One region of the Clostridium bornimense genome, then DNA from elsewhere that is predicted to be linked to it. Evidence: a T-box and tRNA genes for the amino acid it is inferred to sense, from the RefSeq annotation. Region 1 holds a T-box; the other holds one or more tRNA genes.

Region 1 (10,410 bases):
GGGTCAAACACACCAATGATATCACCTGCATATGCCTCTTCTATAATCTCTCTATCTTGAGCTAAGAATTGTTGTGGCTGTGATAACTTAATTTTTGTATTTTTTTGCACATGCTTAACTTCTAAACCTTTTTCAAATTTTCCTGAACATATTCTCATAAATGCAATTCTATCTCTATGAGCCTTATTCATATTAGCCTGAATCTTAAATATAAATGCTGAGAATGGTTCATTATATACATCAATCTCACCTTTAGATGAATTTCTAGCTAGCGGTGGAGGTGTAAGCTTTAAAAACTCTTTTAAGAACGGTTCCACTCCAAAATTTGTTAATGCGGATCCAAAGAATACTGGTGTTAATCTTCCTTCTCTAACAGCATCTAAATCAAATTCATCTCCAGCCATATCAAGTAGTTCTATATCCTCTTGTAATTTTTCATGAAGATGTCCGCCTAAAACTTCATCAAATTCACTATCTCCAAGATGACCTTCTATAGTTTTAGCTTGAGTAGATCCATGATTTCCACCATCGAAAGCTATAATTCTTTCTCCAACTCTATCATAAACACCTTTAAATTCTTTTCCGCTACCTATAGGCCAATTCATTGGATATGATTTTATTCCAAGCTCTTTTTCCAGTTCCTCTAATAGTTCAAATGGATCCTTAGTTTCTCTATCCATCTTATTTACAAAAGTAAATATAGGTATTTCTCTTAATGAACATACATTAAATAACTTTCTTGTTTGATCTTCTATACCTTTTGCACCATCAATTACCATAACAGCTGCATCTGCTGCCATCAATGTTCTATAAGTATCCTCTGAGAAGTCTTGGTGTCCCGGTGTATCTAATATGTTTATTTTAAATCCATCATAACTAAATTCTAATACTGAAGAAGTAACAGAAATACCTCTTTGTTTTTCAATCTCCATCCAGTCAGATACTGCATGCTTAGATGCTTTTCTTGCCTTTACAGATCCTGCTTCTCTTATAGCTCCTCCATATAAAAGTAACTTTTCAGTAATAGTAGTTTTACCTGCGTCAGGGTGAGATATAATTGCAAAGGTTCTTCTTCTATCAATTTCACTCTTTATATTACTCAAACCGCTTTCATCCTCTCTTATCTTAATAACTATTTTTCATCCTTTTTAAGTCCTAAAATATCTAAAATCTTTTCCGCTCTTTCTTTTGTTGTTCCATCTAATTCTCGATAAGTTATATGTTCACTATCTAAAAATGCCTTTATTGCGTTATCCACAGCTAATGCAACTTCTTCATCCTGCCATCTAACTCCATCTCTTTCATATCCAAATTCTCTTGGAAGAAAAAATATATAATCATATTTTCCTATATCATTTAAAGCTAAATTATATAAGTCCTTAAGTATTTCTATTTCTTTTACAGTGCGTTTCCTATTTCCTATCATAAATCTACCATAAATATATGGTACAAAGGTAGCATAATCTGTAAGAGCATAATCATGTACACTTAATTGATTTTCTATTCTCAATTGACCTAAATATATTCCATACTGTTCAGCTATAGTTTCTATCATACCTTTGTCTCTTAAATAATCAGTTGAATACTCTGTAGCAAAACCTACATCTAGGCCCATTATTTTCATATCCACATATAATTGTTGTATCAATGTAGTTTTTCCACATCTTGGTCCACCTAATATGGCAATTCTTGTAGTCATATTTTTTCCTCCTTGCCCAACAACAAACTTCATTATATCAAATAACTATAGCTATTTTCAATGGATTTTTACACTTATCTTAATAACGCTGTAAATATATAATTTTTTTATGAAAATAAGATATATTTTCTCTTATTATTTACATTTAGATGATATAATTATTATAAATCTTGTTAAACATAGGAGGAGTCATTTATGTACAAACTAATAGCCCTTGATATGGATGGTACTCTTTTAAGAGATGACAAAACTATATCTCCAGCTGTCAAAGAAGCAATATCTAAAGCAAAATCTAAAGGAGTTAAAGTAGTATTATCTACAGGAAGACCTATAAATGGTATAAATAGATACCTTAAAGAACTTAATCTTTTAGAAGATGGTGATATTGCTTCCTCTTTTAATGGTGGACTAGTTCTTGAAACAAAGTCTGAAAATGTAATATATCAATGTCATATGCCAAAAGAATCTTTTGAAGAATTATATAATTTATCACAAGAATTAAACATACACATACATGCTTTAACAAAAGATGCTGTATTAACACCAAATAAAGATATTTCTAAATACTCTGTCTTAGAAGCTTTTATGAATGATATATATCTTTATTATGAAGATAGTTCAAAGTTAATTGGAAGTGAAGAGTATATAAAAATAATGTTTATAGATCATCCTGAAAAACTAGATAAAGCAATTGAAAAACTTCCATCTTGGCTTTATGAAAAATATAATGTAGTAAGAAGTGCTGAACACTTCTTAGAAATATTACCTAAGGAAGTAGACAAAGGTTTAGGGTTAGTTATGCTTGCAAATAAACTTGGAATTAAAATAGAAGAAACCATCGGTGTTGGTGATGCTGGTAATGATTTGAACCTTATTAAGTCTGCCGGTCTTGGCGTAGCTATGGGTAATGCTTTTGACTTCGTAAAAGAAGCTGCCGATTATGTTGCTAAAACTAATGAAGAAGATGGCGTTGCTGAAGTAATTAATAAATTTATATTAGAAGAACAATAGAGGTTTGTTATCAAACCTCTTTTCTATTAGAATTAATCATGTATCTACTGGACTTAAATTCTTCTTATTATTTTTTCCACTTATATCAATAAAAATATTACTTTTATAGTTATTCTCAAAATAATTATATCTTGTCTTAAATCCACTTCCCATCACATAATATACACTTATTCTGGTACTCTTTATATTCGTTTCAATATATATCATTCTGGCAACTTCTAATATATTTTGTATTCCATAAACTTTATATTGTTTCCCTTTATATTCTATCTTAATATCACCAGATAAATTTATAACAGGTGGCTTGTCCATAAAATAATCTAATTTTTTAGGTCCTATAGATGTTTTAATATGCCACTCACCATTCTTCTCATACCACTTTCTTACACATATCAACTCTTGAAACCTTGCAATAATGATGATATTTTCTATATCTTTGTTTTCTATTTTATTATCTCCTATATAAATACAATCATTTGATATTTTTACTTTTCTTACATCAACAATACAAATTAATTCTTTTGTAAGAAAATATATTACATACAATGGTAGAAAAAAGAAAATCATAACCATTGCTATATCATAAGAGTTTATTTCTATAATTCCAAATACCTTTAACCAAACATATGTAGTAACTACTATAGCCAATAACACTATATACACTATATAATCCTTTGTCTTTTTTCTAAGAAATTTTGAGTCTTTTTCTAATATCATATATTCCCTCTCCATAAAAATAGGGCCTTGCATACTTTATTGCAAAATGCCCTACTCTATCCTTATTCTATAGGATTTCCATCAAAATCTTCATACCCTGAATCTTTTTTAGGATTCCCTACATTATTTTGATTTTCATGAAGTTTTTGTCTTCTTGTTCCTTTTTGCATTGGGTTACATGAACCATGCTTGTTAACCATTATAATCACATCCTTTCCTTAGGTAGTTTATACCTAGAAAAGTTTTTTATGTATTATGCTACGCCGTTTCCCTTTCTGACTTTTTATTTTCTATGAAGGTTTTGTTTTTCTTTAAATAAACTGCCCAATATACCAATCCAATACAAAATCCTCCAATTATATTTCCTATAGTAGCCGGTATCAAATTGTTTGTTATGAATGTGCCCCAACTTAACTTATCCACATTCACTCCTAATTCAATAGCCTTATTTACATATTCAGGATTATTAAGAGCAAAAATACCTGCAGGTATAAAATACATATTTGCAATACAGTGCTCAAATCCACAGAAAATCATAAAAGCTACAGGTAAAAATAGTCCTATAACTTTTCCAGCAGCATCTTTTGCTGCTGATGCAATCCAGACAGCTATGCATATTAGAAAATTGCACATTATTCCAAGCATTAATACGGATACAAATGGTAATGATACTTTAGCTACAGCTGTTTTTATAGTCATAGCCCCTAAAAGCCCTGATGACAAATCCCATTGTTTTCCTATTGATAGTATCCATACCACTAAAATGGATCCAACAAAGTTACCTAAATATACTATAACAAGATTTTTAATCATTCCTGACCATTTCGATTTTTTCTCTAGACACGAAATAGAAATTAACATATTTCCTGTAAATAACTCTGATCCCGCAAGAATAACCATCGTTAATCCACAAGGGAAAATTAAGCCTCCTATAAGTTTTGATAAAGAGGCATTAGTGATAGCATGTGTTGCTACACCAACTCCTGATCCAGTAATGGCAATAAAGGCTCCTGCCATTACTGCAAGTAAAAATATTTTTATAGGTTTCTCTGTAGTCTTTTTTAATCCAACATTAATAAAATTAGAAGCATTTTCTGCCGGTGTGAAAAATCCCAAATTCCCATCCCCCTCATAAATTTATTAATATCATAATACACTTTTTACCATAAAATTTCAATTACTGTATTTTACTTATGCTTTTAACATCAAACTACTATAATTCTCTATTTTTTATCGGACATCCATAATCAGCAATGGTATAGTCTCCATATATACCATAGGATATACATTTTGCTCCACCACCACATATATCATAGAAACTACATTTCTCACATTGTTTAGGAACTTTATTACTTATATTTCTTATCTCTTTCATAACATCACTATTAAAATATATTTCATTAAGCCTCTTTTCTTTTATATTTCCAGCTTTTATAGGTAATCTTCTACAAGGAAGTACATCTCCATTTTCTAACACTATAACTAATCCATCTCCGGCACTACACTTATAACAACTTCCTTCCCCAGATAAAAACTGTAAACTTCTATCCATTGAAATTATAGTTTTTCTATACCTATTAATAAATTTACTCTTTTCTTTCCTCATTATAGATAAATAATCTACAACTTCATCACTACTTAATGTTCTTATCGATCCACTACTACCTGAACCAATAGGAACCATTCTATCGGACCAAACTTTATATGCCTTAGCCCTTCTCGCCACTTTTATAACCTTTGATATTCTCTTATAATTTTCATTATTCGCAGTAAATGAGACTATTCCTTTTATTTTATACCTATTTAGCATTTTAAGAGCATTTAAAACCTCCTCATAAGCTCCTCTGCCTCGAATCTTATCATGAGTATCCTTATCACCATCTAAGCTTACTTGTACCATTCTAGGGTTATATTCACTAAGTTTTTTTACAACCTTTTCATCTATCAATGAACCATTAGTCAAAATACCAAATGTAAATTCATCTTTATTATCTTTAAAAAAATCTAATATTTTAAATATATCTTCTCTTATAAAAGGTTCTCCACCGGTTATATTAATATGACCTTTTTCCTTTACACCATATACTTTGTTATATTCCCGTAATAATTCTAGATATTGACTCCCTATATCTAATAGCTCACTTGTAGTAAATTCTTTATCACTATACTCTTCCTGATAACAATGGCTACATCTCTTATTACATCTACTTGTTATATGCCACTGTAAAACTAATTTATTCTTCAAAACTAATCACCACCACAGCCACCACAACCACCTCCGCATGAACTACATGAACTGCATGAACTACAAGAATGTCCTCCAAAATTATCATGATCTTCTGCATGTGGTACTCCAAAATAATCTATACCAATATTAAATAAAACGAAAGATGCCATAAGTCTGTTATAATCATCTATATTAATATCTGCCCCATTATTACTATCTTTATAATTACCATTAATTTTTTTAAAAGCTTTTATAGACTTTTTTCCTTTCTCTGTAATTTTATTAGACATAATATTTTTACTTATAATATATAATATAACTATTGTAATAATTATTTCATAAATCAAATATGTTACTGGTTTTTCATTTATCATTCCACTAAATACTCTAAGAATTCCTGGTATTATTGTTAAGCTATATGCAATTATAATTTCTATTTTTATTGATGTTGTTTTTTCAATAACATCTATTAATCCTCTTTTCAAAAATTCTTTCTCTTTACTACAATAATATTCTCTAGAAAGATTTATTAATCTAGAATCATTTACTATACTATTAAATTCAACACCAAAGCCAGAGAAGTTATTCATTAATTCCATTTCAATAATATTCAAATTACTATTTGAATTTAACATTTCCTGTTTACTTCTAAATAGTCCCTTATCTTTATCTAAATTTTCTATATATCCCTTTACTAATAATCCATAAGTGAAAAAAGCTAATAACTCCCTTATGTTCTTTCTATTAATATTATTTATCATGAATACATCTTCAATAGATAATTCTTCAATAACATAATTACTTTCCTTTCTTCTTTTTCCTGTTACAAATAGATAGAATAGTAATATTATAATTGCACAATAAACTGGATAAGCTTGTAAAAATTCTTGTCCTGACATAAAAGGTAAAAATTTCATTCGGAGCCTCCTATAATTATTTTTTACCTAATTATACAATTAATTGAAAATAAAAAGAACCCTAACGGGTTCTAAATTATCTTGCTGGTGGTATAAGTCCTATTTTCTTTTGCATTTTTCTTAATGTTTTATTAGCTACATAATTAGCTTTTTCTGCACCTTTTTTATAAACTTCTTCAAGATACTTTTTATCACTTAAAATATCCTTTACCTTATTTTGAATAGGTTCTAATTCAGCAACTATAGCTTCACCTACATCTTTCTTAAAGTTAGCATATCCTTGACCTTCATATTTCTTTTCTATCTCTTCAAAGCTCATACCTGTAAGAGTGCTTAATATTGTCATAAGATTTGCAACACCAGGTTGATTTTCAACATCATACTTAACTACACCTAATGAATCTGTTACTGCTCTTGAAATCTTCTTTCTAATAACATCTGGTGGATCCATAATAAATATATAGCCATTAGGATTTTCTGCTGACTTACTCATCTTTTTAGTTGGATCTTGAAGATCCATTATTTTTGCTCCTTCTTTTGGAATATATGGCTCTGGTATTTTGAATGTATCTGAATAAGTGTTATTAAATCTTTGTGCTAAATCTCTTGTTAATTCTAAATGTTGCTTTTGATCTTGACCAACTGGTACTAAATCAGTTTGATATAACAATATATCAACAGCCATAAGCACTGGATAGTTCAAAAGTCCTGCCCCAACATTTGAATATTTTGCAGACTTATCTTTAAATTGTGTCATTCTTTGTAATTCTCCAAGATAAGTACTACAGTTTAAAAGCCATTGAGCTTCACTATGAGCCTTTACATGGGACTGTATAAATAAAGTAACTTTATCAACATCTAATCCAGCTGCTATATATATTGCAAGCACTTCCAATGTTCTTCTTCTAAGCTCTGCTGGCTCTTGTTTTACAGTTATTGCATGTAAATCTACAACACAATAGTAACAATCATATTCTTCTTCATCTTGTAACTTAACCCAATTCTTTAAAGCACCTAAATAATTTCCTATAGTTAAATTTCCTGATGGTTGTATTCCACTAAAAATAACTTTCTTATTTTCACTCATATTTTTTCCTCCATTTTTATCACTATATAAAATAAAAAGCCCTATAAGCAAAAGCTTATAGGGCGTTAAGTACGCGGTACCACCTATTTTTGAGATTTCTCTCCTCTAGCTCTTAACGCGAGCAACGTTATGAGTATGTATTCCTCATACTTCTTAAAGGCCCATTCACTATAAATCTACTATTGTCTTGCAGCTACCGACAACTCTCTTCAAGCGTCCTTATAGTTACTCTTCCTTATCTTCGAAGTTAAAACTATTAATATAAATATTACTATACCACTAGAAAATATCAAAAGCAATATTACCCAATGATTTTTTCTGCTGCTTCTGCTATTTCACCTACGATAGGAAATCTATATGGTTTATTTTGAGCAGCATGTACAGCACCTATTACAACAAAAATAATCCATATTATTCTAATAAGATCAGAAATAATCCATCCTACGAAAGGAATTGCTTTGCATAACACTTGTAATATCGCTACAGTTAGTCCAAAAACAGTAGATTGCATAGCATGAAACTTAAGTGTATAATTTCTATCTTCAGTGAAATAAATAATTAACCCTCCAACAAAACTAAATAAGTATGCTATGATTCCTTTCCACTTATAACTATCATCATTCATGTCATATCACCTCTTCATATCTATTATATATCATTATAAAGTATATTCTTGTATATGTAATTATATTTCCATTTAATATTTATTACTTTTTTACACAAACTATATTTTGAGGTGATTATTATGAATAAAAAATATCTTCCTAAAGAAAGAGGCTATCTAGAAAAACAATTTTCAACAATAATTAAAGGCGTTCATGATAATATAGTACAACAAAATATCTCATATCAAGAATTTGATTATACTAGTGATTGTATAAAAGAAGATATTGAACCAAAATAGGCATACAAAATTCCATATTTTGTATAAATTTTCTGTATATAAATATTTTTATATGCTATAATGTATAATTATGGTTATATAAATATATACAGGTGGTGTTAACGGCATATATGAAAAAATTTTATTTTTCTTTCGGAACAACAAGTTTATTAATTATATTCATTAATATAATTAATACCATTTCAGGATCTCCTGATAATAATATATTATTTCAATCAAATCCGATCCTAAGGTTCTTAGCTTATAATGATATTCTTAAAACCTCTGGTGTTACTTATTATTTATTTAATACTAATGATGTATATTTATCTTATGCAATCCACCTTGTCTCCTTTACATTATTAGGTGCCTTAATAGACTTTATTTCTGATATATACAAAAAACTAACTCTAACAGAAAATTTTCTTACTTAAAAAATTACAGGTAGCATTTTTGCTACCTGTAATTATTTTATAATAAAGATTTAACCATTGGATTAATCTTACTTCTTTCATATCTACCTGCTACTTTAGGCATTATTTCTTTCATAATTTTACCCATATCTTTAGCAGTATAATTATTAGTACTTATAATTTCTTTAAGCATATTTTCTACTTCTTCATCACTTAATTGAGCTGGCAAATATGGTGTTAATACTCCAATAGCAAAATTACATTCATTAATCTTTTCTTCATCACCAAGTTTTTCAGCATATTCTAAAGTCTCTTTTTGTTGTTTTATGTTTTTTTCAATTATAGAGACTATTTCTTCATCACTTAAAGTAGTTCTTGTATTAATTTCTTTACCTTTAATATCAGCATTTATTAATCTTAAAACAGCAACTTTAGATTTTTCCTTTGCCTTCATAGCTGCTATTTCATCTTTTTTTAATGTCTCTTTTAACATATATATTGTTAGCAGTTAAATTCTACTAACACTTCACCCCTTTTCTTAATACTTATAATTGTTATTATACACCAAAAAGAAAAAATTAATCAAATTAACCTTTATACTAATAACATCCATCAATCAGATAAAGTATTTTTATTATTTAATACATCTTCTTTTAATATGTTAATGGCTTTTTTAGATTCTTCAAATAGCGGACTATGAGCAGAGTTATCAAAAGTATAAAAACCTTTAAGTGGTGCTTTAATAGCGTCATAATACTGTTTTTATAAAGAATAGCAACAAGTATAATCATATGCTCCAGCAAGAAAATATACTGGAATATCAATAGAAGGTACCTTATCAAAAACATTAAATTCAGTCCGTTCTACAGCTACAGGCGCAGATGAAATAAATGCTTTACTACGCCAAATATTAATTCTTTCTATAAGTGTATAAACTTTACACCTTAAACACTAGCATTTTACCTAAACTTGGTGGAAAAATAATTGCTACAATAATAGATAATATTATAAACAATAGTACAATACTCATAGTTCTTCTCCACCTCCTATTTTATACTAAATTTATTTTATCTACTCCTTAAAATATGAATACTTAAATTATAGTATAAAATTTTATTTTTGTAATATATGTTATAAATCTTAATTGTGTATAATATATATAAATAGTATACAATAATACTGTAAATATGCTATACTATTTATGAGGTGATTATATGAATACTATTTTGGTCCTAGGAGGATCTACTTTTGTAAGCAAAGCTATTGCAAAACACTTAATCTCTAAAAATTATATTGTTGATATTTTAACTAGAGGTATTATTCCTATTGAATATACCGGTTTTAGAGAACACATAATCTGCGACAGACATGACATACCCAATCTAAAGAAAAGCCTTGAAAATAAACATTATGATTACATTGTTGATATTTCTGCCTATGAAAAGAGAGATATAGA
Region 2 (10,410 bases), 1.4 Mb from region 1:
ATTTTTACCATTATACGAAAAAGTAATGGGATGGAATCTTAATGATTTCGTTGCTATGGGTGCGGCGATAAACAGTTCTATAACAAACGTAAAATCTTTAGTAATTTTAAGTATAGCGCCATTTAACGTGCTTAAAGGAACTATAGTCGCAGTAGTAACAGCAGTAATAATAAAACCATTATCATCAATTATTGAAAAAGAAAAGAAAGCTTTATAATAGAAAAGTGATGTTGCAGTTTATGCGACATCACTTTTTAGTTAATAGTGGTAAGAAAGTATTAGTTTTTTTCATATATAAAGCTATTATACTTAAGTGTTGTTTTTTGAAATCAGTGTTATCAGTTATCAAGTTCAAAATCACATGATTATAAATTATCTAAAATATTTCCACATAATAATTCCATCTTCGTTGTTATCGGTATAAAATTTCTTTCTAATACCGCAGTTAACAAAGCCAAGAGATTCATAAAGATTTATGGCAATTGTATTTGAGACACGCACTTCAAGGGTTATACCATAAAAGTTTTTGTTTTTACAGTAATCAACGGCTGATGTTAATAGTATTTTTCCAAAACCATGTCCCCTAAAGTTAGGGTGGATAGCGATGTTAGTTATATGGCCTTCATCGATAATTTCCCACAGACCTATATATCCAACTACTTTTCCATCTAATAGAGCAATAAAATAGTGAGCATTTTTATTATCTAATTCTTTTATTAGACTATCTTTACTCCAAGGTAATGAAAAAGACATTGTTTCAATTTCATAGATAGCATCAATATATTCAAGACGTAAATCATCAATAAAAATATTATTCTTCATATACTGTTTTTCCATGTTTATTGATGTATTCTCTTTCTGCTTGAGACACTCTAATATAAAGAGGAGCATCTTCATCTAAATTATTAAAATCATTATTTTTGAATTTATCCATTGCTATAAATCCAAGAGAAGAGGCACGAACTAAATTGTTGAATGGGGAAGCAAAGGTTCCTAATTTAACTTCAGATAACATATCTTTAAATTTAAAACAATCATCACCTAAAAATAGAACTGGCTCACCTAATGAATTAAGTTTATTAATTAATTCTGATATTTCGATGGCATCATAGTCGCAGATAGGTAATAGTTCTCCATTAGTTTTTTTGTATAAGGCCGTATATACATTATTTCTTAAAGCATCAAACAAAGGACATATTATACCATTAAATTCAGGAATGCTATAAGCAAGGGCATCTAATGTAGATATAGATGCATAAGGCTTATTACTTCCATGAGCTAAGGCTTTAACAGTGGACATACCTATTCTAAGGCCAGTAAATGATCCTGGACCTTTAGAAACGACAAATCCATCTATATCAGAAATTGTGTTACCACTATTTTTTATTGCAGAGTCTATTAAAGTCATTAGAATAACAGAATGCTGTTTTTTATCGTTATACGTAAGTTCAGTTAATATTTTATTATCTTCAATAACAGCTACGGAAGCTGTTTCACTAGAAGAATCTACACATAGAAGTTTCAAAATTATAGGACCTCCTTAAGATAATTTAGTTTATTGCCTACTATGTCTATTGATATTTCACGGTAGTCTAATCCAAGCTCTAAATTTTTAGATATTTTGATATTTAATCTATCACTTGGCAATAAATCTTCTATGATGGAAGACCACTCTATAATTGACACTCCATCTGAATATATATATTCATCAAATCCAATAGCTTCAATTTCATAAGGATCATCAATTCTATAAACATCAAAATGATATAATTTTAATCTGCCATCATATTCGTTAACTAAAGTAAATGTAGGACTAGTTATATATTCATCAATATCTAAGCCTTTTGCTAAGCCTTTAGTAAGATGGGTTTTACCTGTACCAAGATCTCCATCTATACAAATAACAGCACCTGATTGTAGATGACAACCTATTTTATAGCCTAGATTTATAGTTTCTTCTTCAGTATGTGTTATAAATTTCATAGAATTCACCTCGAAGCTTATTTTACTATTAATTACTACTTTTATCAAAGAAAATATTTTTATAGTTGATTATATGGAAACTTAATGTACTTTTAACCATATATTAGTTGCATAATAATTAATTCTGCCCAAAAAGTTAATTAATATAAAAAAGTACTTGCATTTTTAGATTATTATATATATAATAATCATTGTGACAAATCACTTTAAATAAATATAGGGGTATGGCTCAACGGTAGAGTAGTGGTCTCCAAAACCATTGGTTGTGGGTTCAAATCCTACTGCCCCTGCCATGAATCGCTAGTAATGTTTACTAGCGATTTTTTTATTATTAAGATAATTACTTATAAGATATTGAATTGTAAAAAAGTATTGCAAAATTATTATGTAATACTTTTTATTTATATGCAAATTAGATGATAAAAAATAGAAAAAGATACATAAAAAAATATTGAATATTATATAGTTTTAAATAAATAAGAGAAAATTCGAAAAAGTGAAAAAGATAGAAACAATCTCTTGTAACTATGAAAACAACAGGATATAATATACATATTATGTAATAAAATTACACTATATGTAATAAACTGGAAAAGGAGAAGGGTATAAATGAAGTACTATATACAAAGTAATCAAGAGAATTTTTATGATTTATTAAGTAGCAATTCTATGGAGCAGAATCAGTGTTTTACTTTTTTTCATTATAATGATGATAAAAAAATTGAAGTTAAACTAACAAGATCAGATTTATTGAAAAAATCTCTAGATATAGCAGCTAAACTAAAGAATTCAGGTATAAAAAAAGGAGATAAAGTAGTGATTTTATCTACACAAACTGTAGATAATGTACTATCTGTTGTAGGAGCAATGTTAGCTGGAGCTATATTTACTATAATTCCACCTCCAATAGATCCAAGTAAAATGGAAAGATTCATTTCTGTAGTTAAGTCTTGTAATCCTAAATTTTTATTATGTGGTAACTTATTAGAAAACAAAGCAAAAGAAATTTTAGGTGCATTGAAAAAGAAAGTTGAAGTTGCAGAAATCTTTAGTAATTTAGAAGTTATTAATGTGGAAAAGTGTGAAAAGAGAGAAAACTTTATTCCAGAGAAAATAGAGTTAGATGATATTATATATATTCAATATTCTTCAGGATCAACTAGTGCCCCAAAGGGAGTATTAATTTCATATGGAAATTTAATTAGTGCTATTAATTGTAGTGTAGAACCTTTAGGAGTAGAAAGAATTTTTGGATGGGTTCCATTCTTTCATAATTTAGGTTTAGTTTATTTAATATTTACTCCAATAATAAAACCGGAATTTACTATTGGTATAATGTCACCATCAGATTTCTTAGAAAAACCTTCAAGATGGATTGAAAACTTAAGTGAATTTAAAGCTGATAGTACCTTAGCGCCTAATTCAGTTTATGAGTCATATCCTAAATTAGTACCCGCAAATAAATTAGAAGGTATAGATTTGTCTAATTTAAAATTACTATTAAATGGATCTGAAATAGTAACATATTCATCAATGAAACAATTTGCAGATGAGTATAAAGATTTCGGAATTAATTTATATGACTTCTTAGTAGGATACGGTCTTGCAGAAGTTACTTGTGGAGCTACTGGCGTATGTAATTTTTGTGATGAGCAAATATTAGATATTGATTTTGATCAATATCAAAATGGAAAATTAGTTTTAGCAAATGAGAATACAAAAAATAAGATAGAGTTTATTGGAAATGGGTATACAATAAAACATCATAAGATAATAGCTGTAAATCCTGATACCTTAGAAGAATGTAAAGAAGATGAATTTGGAGAGTTATGGATAGAAGGTCCAGCAGTAGCTAAGGGGTATTATAACAATCCTAAAGCTACAGAAGAAACATTTTATTCTAAATTAAAAGGACAAGAAGGAGATTTCTTACGTACTGGTGATTTTGGAATAGTAAAAGATGGCTATATTTATATAACTGGACGTATGAAAGAACTTATAATAATTAATGGAAATAATATTTTACCTAATGATATTGTAGTTAAGTTAACAGAAAAGATGCCAGCATTAAAATATGCAAATATAGTACCTTTCTCAATAGTAAAGGAAGAAAAAGAAAGATTAGTATTAGCTTTTGAATTGCCTGAAGTTCTTAGAAATAGTATTGAGTTTAGCAATATTGTAGATATGGCTAATAAATGTGTTTTAGAATATTTTGAAGTATCACCATATGAGATATGCCTTGTTGAAAGTGGAGCATTGCCTAAGTCTGATAATGGTAAAGTATCTATAGCTAAAACAGCAAAATTATATGAAGAAAATAAATTAAATATAGCAAATAGTTCTCGTGGTAATAATGAATGCGAATATAAGAAAAACATAGAATATAATACAGACACTGAAAAAACATTAGGCAAAATAATAACTAAAGAATTTGATTATAATGCTAATATAGGGGACAACCTTTTAAATATGGGTATGGACTCTTTAGAAGTAATACAATTAACTACTAAAATAGAAGAGATATTTAATGTCACTGTACCAGTATCTTTTGTTTTTGAGAATCCAACAATAAAGGAAATAGGAAAATATATTGATAGAACTTTAGCTGGTGAAGATATTACTGATTTAGAAAAGGATAAAAGTTATTTATATGATGAAGTAAAATTAGATGAAAACATTAAGCCAGGAAAATATGAGAATGATGCTCCGGAAATGAAAAATGTTTTCATTACGGGAACTACTGGTTTTGTTGGAGCATATTTAATCCATAGTTTATTATCTGAAACAGAAGCAAGACTTTACTGCCATGTAAGAGCCAAAAGTGAAGAAGATGCTTTAAAGAGAATTAAGTATAATATGGAGTACTATCATTTATGGAAGGAAGAATATAGAGAATTTATTACTCCAGTAATAGGATCTTTAGATAAGCCATTATTAGGAATAGATGAAGAAAAATATAAGATATTAACAGAAACAATAGATACAGTATATCATAATGGAGCACTACTTAATTTTATATATCCATATGAAAGATTGAAAAATACTAATGTAGGAGGAACAATAAAGACATTAGAATTTGCTTGTACAGGAAAACCTAAATATTATAATTATGTTTCTTCATATAGCGTTTTTGATAATCCAAGTCATTTTGGAAAAGTAGCTATGGAGGATGATCCTCTAGATAGCTGTATAGGCTATTACTTATCATATAGTGAAACTAAATGGGTATGTGAAAAAATAGTTAACTTAGCAAGAGAAGCAGGTCTCAGAGCAGCAATATATCGTCCAGGAGAAATAACAGGGGCAAATGATACAGGAATATGGAAACTTAGTGATTCCATAAGTAGAACATTTAAGTCTATATTACAAACAAAAGTTTATCCAAATATAGATCTTAAAATTCACATGACACAAGTAGATTACATAGCAGAGGCCATAGTTAAGATATCAAAACAAGGTGATGCTTACGGTAAGGCTTATAATTTAATGAATAGTGTTTATGTGTCTATCAGTGAACTTGGAAGAATTATAAATAAATGTGGTTATGAGGCTAAACCTTTAAGTTATGAAGAATGGAAAGAAAATTTATTTAATTCAGGAAATGAACATCCACTAAAACTTTTGGAATCATTATTTAGAATTACTAAGAAAAATGAAAAAGAAGAATTTGTAAATAGATATGGGAAAATGTCACCAACATACTTTGACACTACTAATACTGATAAAGCGTTAGAAGGAACGGGTTTGAGTTGTGAACCTATGAATGAAGCTCTAATTGAAAAGTATATAAAGAATTTTATATAAACAAAAATACTGTGTAAATTTTAAATTTACACAGTATTTTTCTATTTTTGAAATAAATTAATAAAAAATGTAAATAAATTTAATAAAATCACGATAAAAGTTAATAAAGTAAAAAAATGAAATTTTTTAGGGGGAAAACTGATGGAGCTTAAATTAAGGGACGAACTAAGGCTTAATAGAGTAGCAAATGATAATTTAGTAAAGATGGTAAGATTAATCACAGTAATTCTACTATTGTCAACAATAGGTTTATATGTGACAAAAGTAGGTACATTAGTTCAAGCTATAATAGTTAGTGTAACAGTAGTTATTACATGGATAAGTTCTACTATAACTTATAGATTAAATAGAGATAGTGTACATGTTAAAAATATTGTTCTTATAGGATATGTTATTTCATGGACTTATACATATGTTGTATTAGATTTTTATGTATCTTTTGCATTTGGATTTGCATTTATAACAGCTTACGTATTATATGGAGATAAGAAATACATAATGATGATAGCTGTTATTATATTTTTAGTAACAGGATGTAAGATGATTTTTGATGATAAATTATCAGATAATATAAATACGTATTTAATAATTTTTGAGCAAAATCTGTTATTTATATATGCAATATATAAAAATACTGTAGCTATAAATTCTTTTGATATTATCAATAAGGAATATGTAAAAGATTTAAACATAAGTAGAGGAAAACAAGATAATTTAATTAAAGAAGTAATGAATTTAAATAATACTATAGATGAGAATACAGGAGCAGTTTTAGAAATTGTAGATAATATATCTGAGGAATCAAATTTATTAACAGAGTCATTAGGTGAAATAGCAAATGGATCACAAAGAAATAATGATTTTATTCAAATGCAAGTTCAATATACTAAAGATGTACAAGAAAAGTTAAACTATGCTGCAGATATGACTACAGAAATGAGCTCTATTTCAGAAAAAACAAACGAAGTAATAAAAGAAAGTAATAATATTATAGATGAATTAAAACAACAATCCGAAGTAGTAAAAGAAAGCAACATGAGTGTAAAGAGTATAATGAATGAATTAGATGAAAGATCTAGAGGTATTGTGGAAATAACTACTGTTATTGATAATATAGTTAAGCAAACTAATTTATTATCATTAAATGCATCAATAGAAGCAGCAAGAGCAGGAGAAAGTGGAAAAGGTTTTGCTGTAGTTGCAGAAGAAATTAGAAAGTTGGCAGAACAAAGTGCTAAATCTATAGAGAATATAGCATCAATAACTAATGAATTACAAAGCAAATTGAGCGATTCTATAATTTCTGTAGAAAAATTAAATGAAGCTAATATAAAACAAAATGAATTAGTTATGAGGACAACAGAGATTTTTGAGAATATTGATATAAATACTAAAAATGTTATGAAAAGAGTAGAAGGAATAGATAGAGAGGTAAATAATATAGTAGAAGCTAATGGTGTGATAGTAGAAGCTATAGATAATTTATCTGCTACATCAGAGGAGACTATGGCAGCAACAGAAGAATGTTTAGCTATATCTAATAATTTTAAAGATAAAGCTAAAGAAGCATTCAAATTAACTAATGAACTGAAAGAAAATACAGAAAATGTAAAAGAATTATATTAATAGATAAATTCTCTTAAATATTCTAAATTAAATATGAAATAATATCGATATATAAAATGAGAATATTTACAAAGGAGAAATAAAATGAATACAGAAGAAAAAGAAATTAGATTATATGTCATAGCTAATACTAATTTGGTCAGGATAGTGAAAGTAACTACGCCAATATTAATATTTGCATTAATAATGGGGGCTACTACTGGATCATTAAATATGATGCAAGCATTAATTTATACTATTTTAGTAGTATCAACTTTTATTTGGTCGTATTTATTATTAAAAAAGGATAGTAAAAGTAAAATTATAAGAATTGTAGTTTTTGTAGTATATATAATTACATGGATAGGTACTTATTTTGTTGGTAGTGAGGTAAACTTTGCTTTTATATTTCCATTTCTATCTAGTTATGTATTATACGGAAGAAAAAACGAGTTTAGAATATTTGGATTAGTTATTATATCTATAAATATTATAAAAATGATCATTGATATAAATAAACTTGGATTTCATAATATAGAAATTATTACGTATATTGTTATAATAATAACTACTATATTATTTGTATATGGTTCATATAATAATGCATCAGCGGTAAACTTTTTTAGTAATACTAATCAGGAGTTTTTAGATAATATAAATGAAGCTAAATTGAAGCAAGACCAGCTAATAGATGAAGTTATGAATATTAATAATACTATAGATACTAATATGGAGGAAGTATTAGATATAGTAAATAATATTTCAAAAGAGTCAGCAATGCTTACAGTAGCACTTGATGATATAACTAAGGGTGCTGAAAGAAATAGTGATGATATTAAAACGCAGGTTAAGTATTCAAATAATATTAAAGAAAAAATAGAAAGTACTGAAATTATGACTAGTGAAATGAGTGAAATCTCAATAAAAACTAACAGTATTTTAATAGAAAGCAAAGAGATTGTTAAAGAATTAGGTAGTCAAGCCTTTGTGGTAGATGCTACAAATGAAGAAGTTAAAGAAATTATGAAGGAACTTAATAAGAGATCTGATGATATATTTCATATTACTAATGTAATAAATAATATAGTAAAGCAAACAAATTTATTAGCGTTAAATGCATCGATAGAAGCAGCTAGAGCAGGAGAAAGTGGGAAAGGGTTCTCAGTAGTTGCTGATGAGATAAGAAAGTTAGCAGAACAAAGTTCAGATTCTATAGAAAATATAATTAGTATAACTAATGATTTAAGAGAAAAATTAGATACTTCAATAAAGTCAGTAGAAAAATTAAGTGAAGCTAATAACATACAAAATCAATTAGTACATAGGACAACAAAGATTTTTGATGTAATTGGAGAAAATACTGAATATGTATTAAGTAAGGTAAATGGAGTAGACGAAGAAGTAAAAGAAATTGCAGCGGCTAGTGAAGTTATAGTTAATTCTATAAATAATATATCTGTGGTAGCTGAAGAAACAATGGCTATAACAGAAGAATGCTCAAGTATATCTAATAACTTTAAGGAAAAAGCTGAAATAGCATTTAAGCTAACAGAAGAGTTAAAAGAAACTACAGAATCAGTAAAGAATCTATATTAAATAAAGAGAGAGTGTTTCATTGATACTTCTAGCTGTAAATATAAGAAGGTTTATAACAAAAAATAAATAAATATATCACAATTAGAAAAATTGCCCCGGAAATATTGTATATATTCAATAGTTTCTGGGGATTTTTTTATTTCATACTAAAACCAAAATCACAGCATCAGTATATATTAACAATAGATAAATTATTAAGAAATATTAAGTTTTTTATTTGTATTTCATTAAGGTATTTATTTTAATATGTAGCTAAAGTAAGTTGAAAGGAAATTTAATATGAAATTTTATTATCTTATTTTATTACATGTTTTTTACAACCTATAATATTACCAATACCAGAGCCAGTAACAATAATGGCAGGAAGTGCTACCTTTGGACCACTAATTGGTGCTATTGTAGGTTTTTTCGGTACGATAGCTGGAATAATAGTGATGTTTTCTATTGCAAAATATGTAGGTGGCAATATTGCTAGTAAAATGGTTGATAAAAAGAAGTTAGAGAAGTTTAATAATTATATAGAAAGAAATGATACAATAATAATATTAATGTTATTTATATTACCTATATTACCGGATGAAGTTATTTGTATTGGATCTGGAATAGCAAAGGTTAATGGATTTAAGTTTCTTATTATAGCTATGATATCTAAGTTAGTAACATCAATTTCTTTAGCATATTCTATTGAAATAATAAAGTTAGATGAAACGTTCTTAACAATTTTTATTATAGTGATAATGGCTATAGTCTTTATAAGAAAAGTTAAGTTGTGCGAAAGAAAAACTAGAGGTTTATAAGTGAATGAACAGATATGAGGCAGAGTGTCTAAGAGATTCCTAAGAATAATTTTTTTAATAAAGTTGAACACAAAAAAGTTTTTAGAAATTTTTCACCAGCATATAATTAAATAAAGGACTTGTTGCAATAACAAACTAAAAACTTTGTTATTGCAACAAGTCCTTATAAATTATTAACAGCTTCCCCTAAAACTTTGCCAATAGCATCATGAATAACAAGATCAGCTTTATTATCAGCAGATGTTGTGCTCTTGTTTATAAGTACAAGATTCTTTCCTCTAAAGTAATCAATAAGTCCTGCAGCAGGATAAACAATTAGGGAGGTTCCTCCAATAATTAAAGTATCAGCTTCTGAAATAGCTTTAACTGCTCCACTTATAACATTATTATCTAGTCCTTCTTCATAAAGGACAACATCAGGTTTAACTTTTCCACCACACTTAGGACAAGTAGGCACACCTTTTGATTCTAAAATAAACTTTTTATCATAAAAGGCATTACATTTCATGCAATAGTTTCTAAGAACAGAGCCATGTAATTCATAAACCTTCTTTGATCCAGCAGCTTGATGTAGGCCATCAATATTTTGAGTAACAACGGCTTTGAGTTTACCCATTTCTTC

Evidence for each region. A T-box is a leader RNA that pairs with one kind of tRNA and senses whether it is charged. The one in region 1 lies ahead of trpS (tryptophan--tRNA ligase), so its partner is inferred to be a tRNA-Trp.
Region 2: it has a tRNA-Trp gene. The T-box ahead of trpS (tryptophan--tRNA ligase) is inferred to sense a tRNA for this amino acid. The anticodon was not compared.

Annotation. Positions count from the first base shown of each region.
Region 1 is NZ_HG917868.1:1,027,294-1,037,703, reverse strand. It holds gene CM240_RS04565 (peptide chain release factor 3) at 1-1,103, opposite strand, end outside; gene CM240_RS04560 (ATP/GTP-binding protein) at 1,133-1,699, opposite strand; gene yidA (sugar-phosphatase) at 1,895-2,710, shown strand; gene CM240_RS04550 (hypothetical protein) at 2,747-3,427, opposite strand; gene CM240_RS17770 (clostri-philic family protein) at 3,490-3,627, opposite strand; gene CM240_RS04545 (formate/nitrite transporter family protein) at 3,686-4,543, opposite strand; gene CM240_RS04540 (radical SAM/SPASM domain-containing protein) at 4,641-5,672, opposite strand; gene CM240_RS04535 (hypothetical protein) at 5,675-6,571, opposite strand; gene trpS (tryptophan--tRNA ligase) at 6,648-7,658, opposite strand; T-box leader at 7,714-7,909, opposite strand; gene CM240_RS04525 (DUF4870 domain-containing protein) at 7,960-8,283, opposite strand; gene CM240_RS17765 (hypothetical protein) at 8,404-8,562, shown strand; gene CM240_RS04520 (hypothetical protein) at 8,673-8,975, shown strand; gene CM240_RS04515 (GatB/YqeY domain-containing protein) at 9,013-9,447, opposite strand; gene CM240_RS04510 (NAD-dependent epimerase/dehydratase family protein) at 10,169-10,410, shown strand, end outside.
Region 2 is NZ_HG917868.1:2,458,461-2,468,870, reverse strand. It holds gene CM240_RS11160 (ECF transporter S component) at 1-217, shown strand, start outside; gene rimI (ribosomal protein S18-alanine N-acetyltransferase) at 373-837, opposite strand; gene tsaB (tRNA (adenosine(37)-N6)-threonylcarbamoyltransferase complex dimerization subunit type 1 TsaB) at 812-1,525, opposite strand; gene tsaE (tRNA (adenosine(37)-N6)-threonylcarbamoyltransferase complex ATPase subunit type 1 TsaE) at 1,528-1,983, opposite strand; tRNA gene CM240_RS11140 (tRNA-Trp) at 2,202-2,276, shown strand; gene CM240_RS11135 (non-ribosomal peptide synthetase) at 2,593-5,790, shown strand; gene CM240_RS11130 (methyl-accepting chemotaxis protein) at 5,932-7,416, shown strand; gene CM240_RS11125 (methyl-accepting chemotaxis protein) at 7,501-8,991, shown strand; gene CM240_RS11120 (TVP38/TMEM64 family protein) at 9,276-9,788, shown strand; gene CM240_RS11115 (NAD-dependent protein deacylase) at 9,952-10,410, opposite strand, start outside.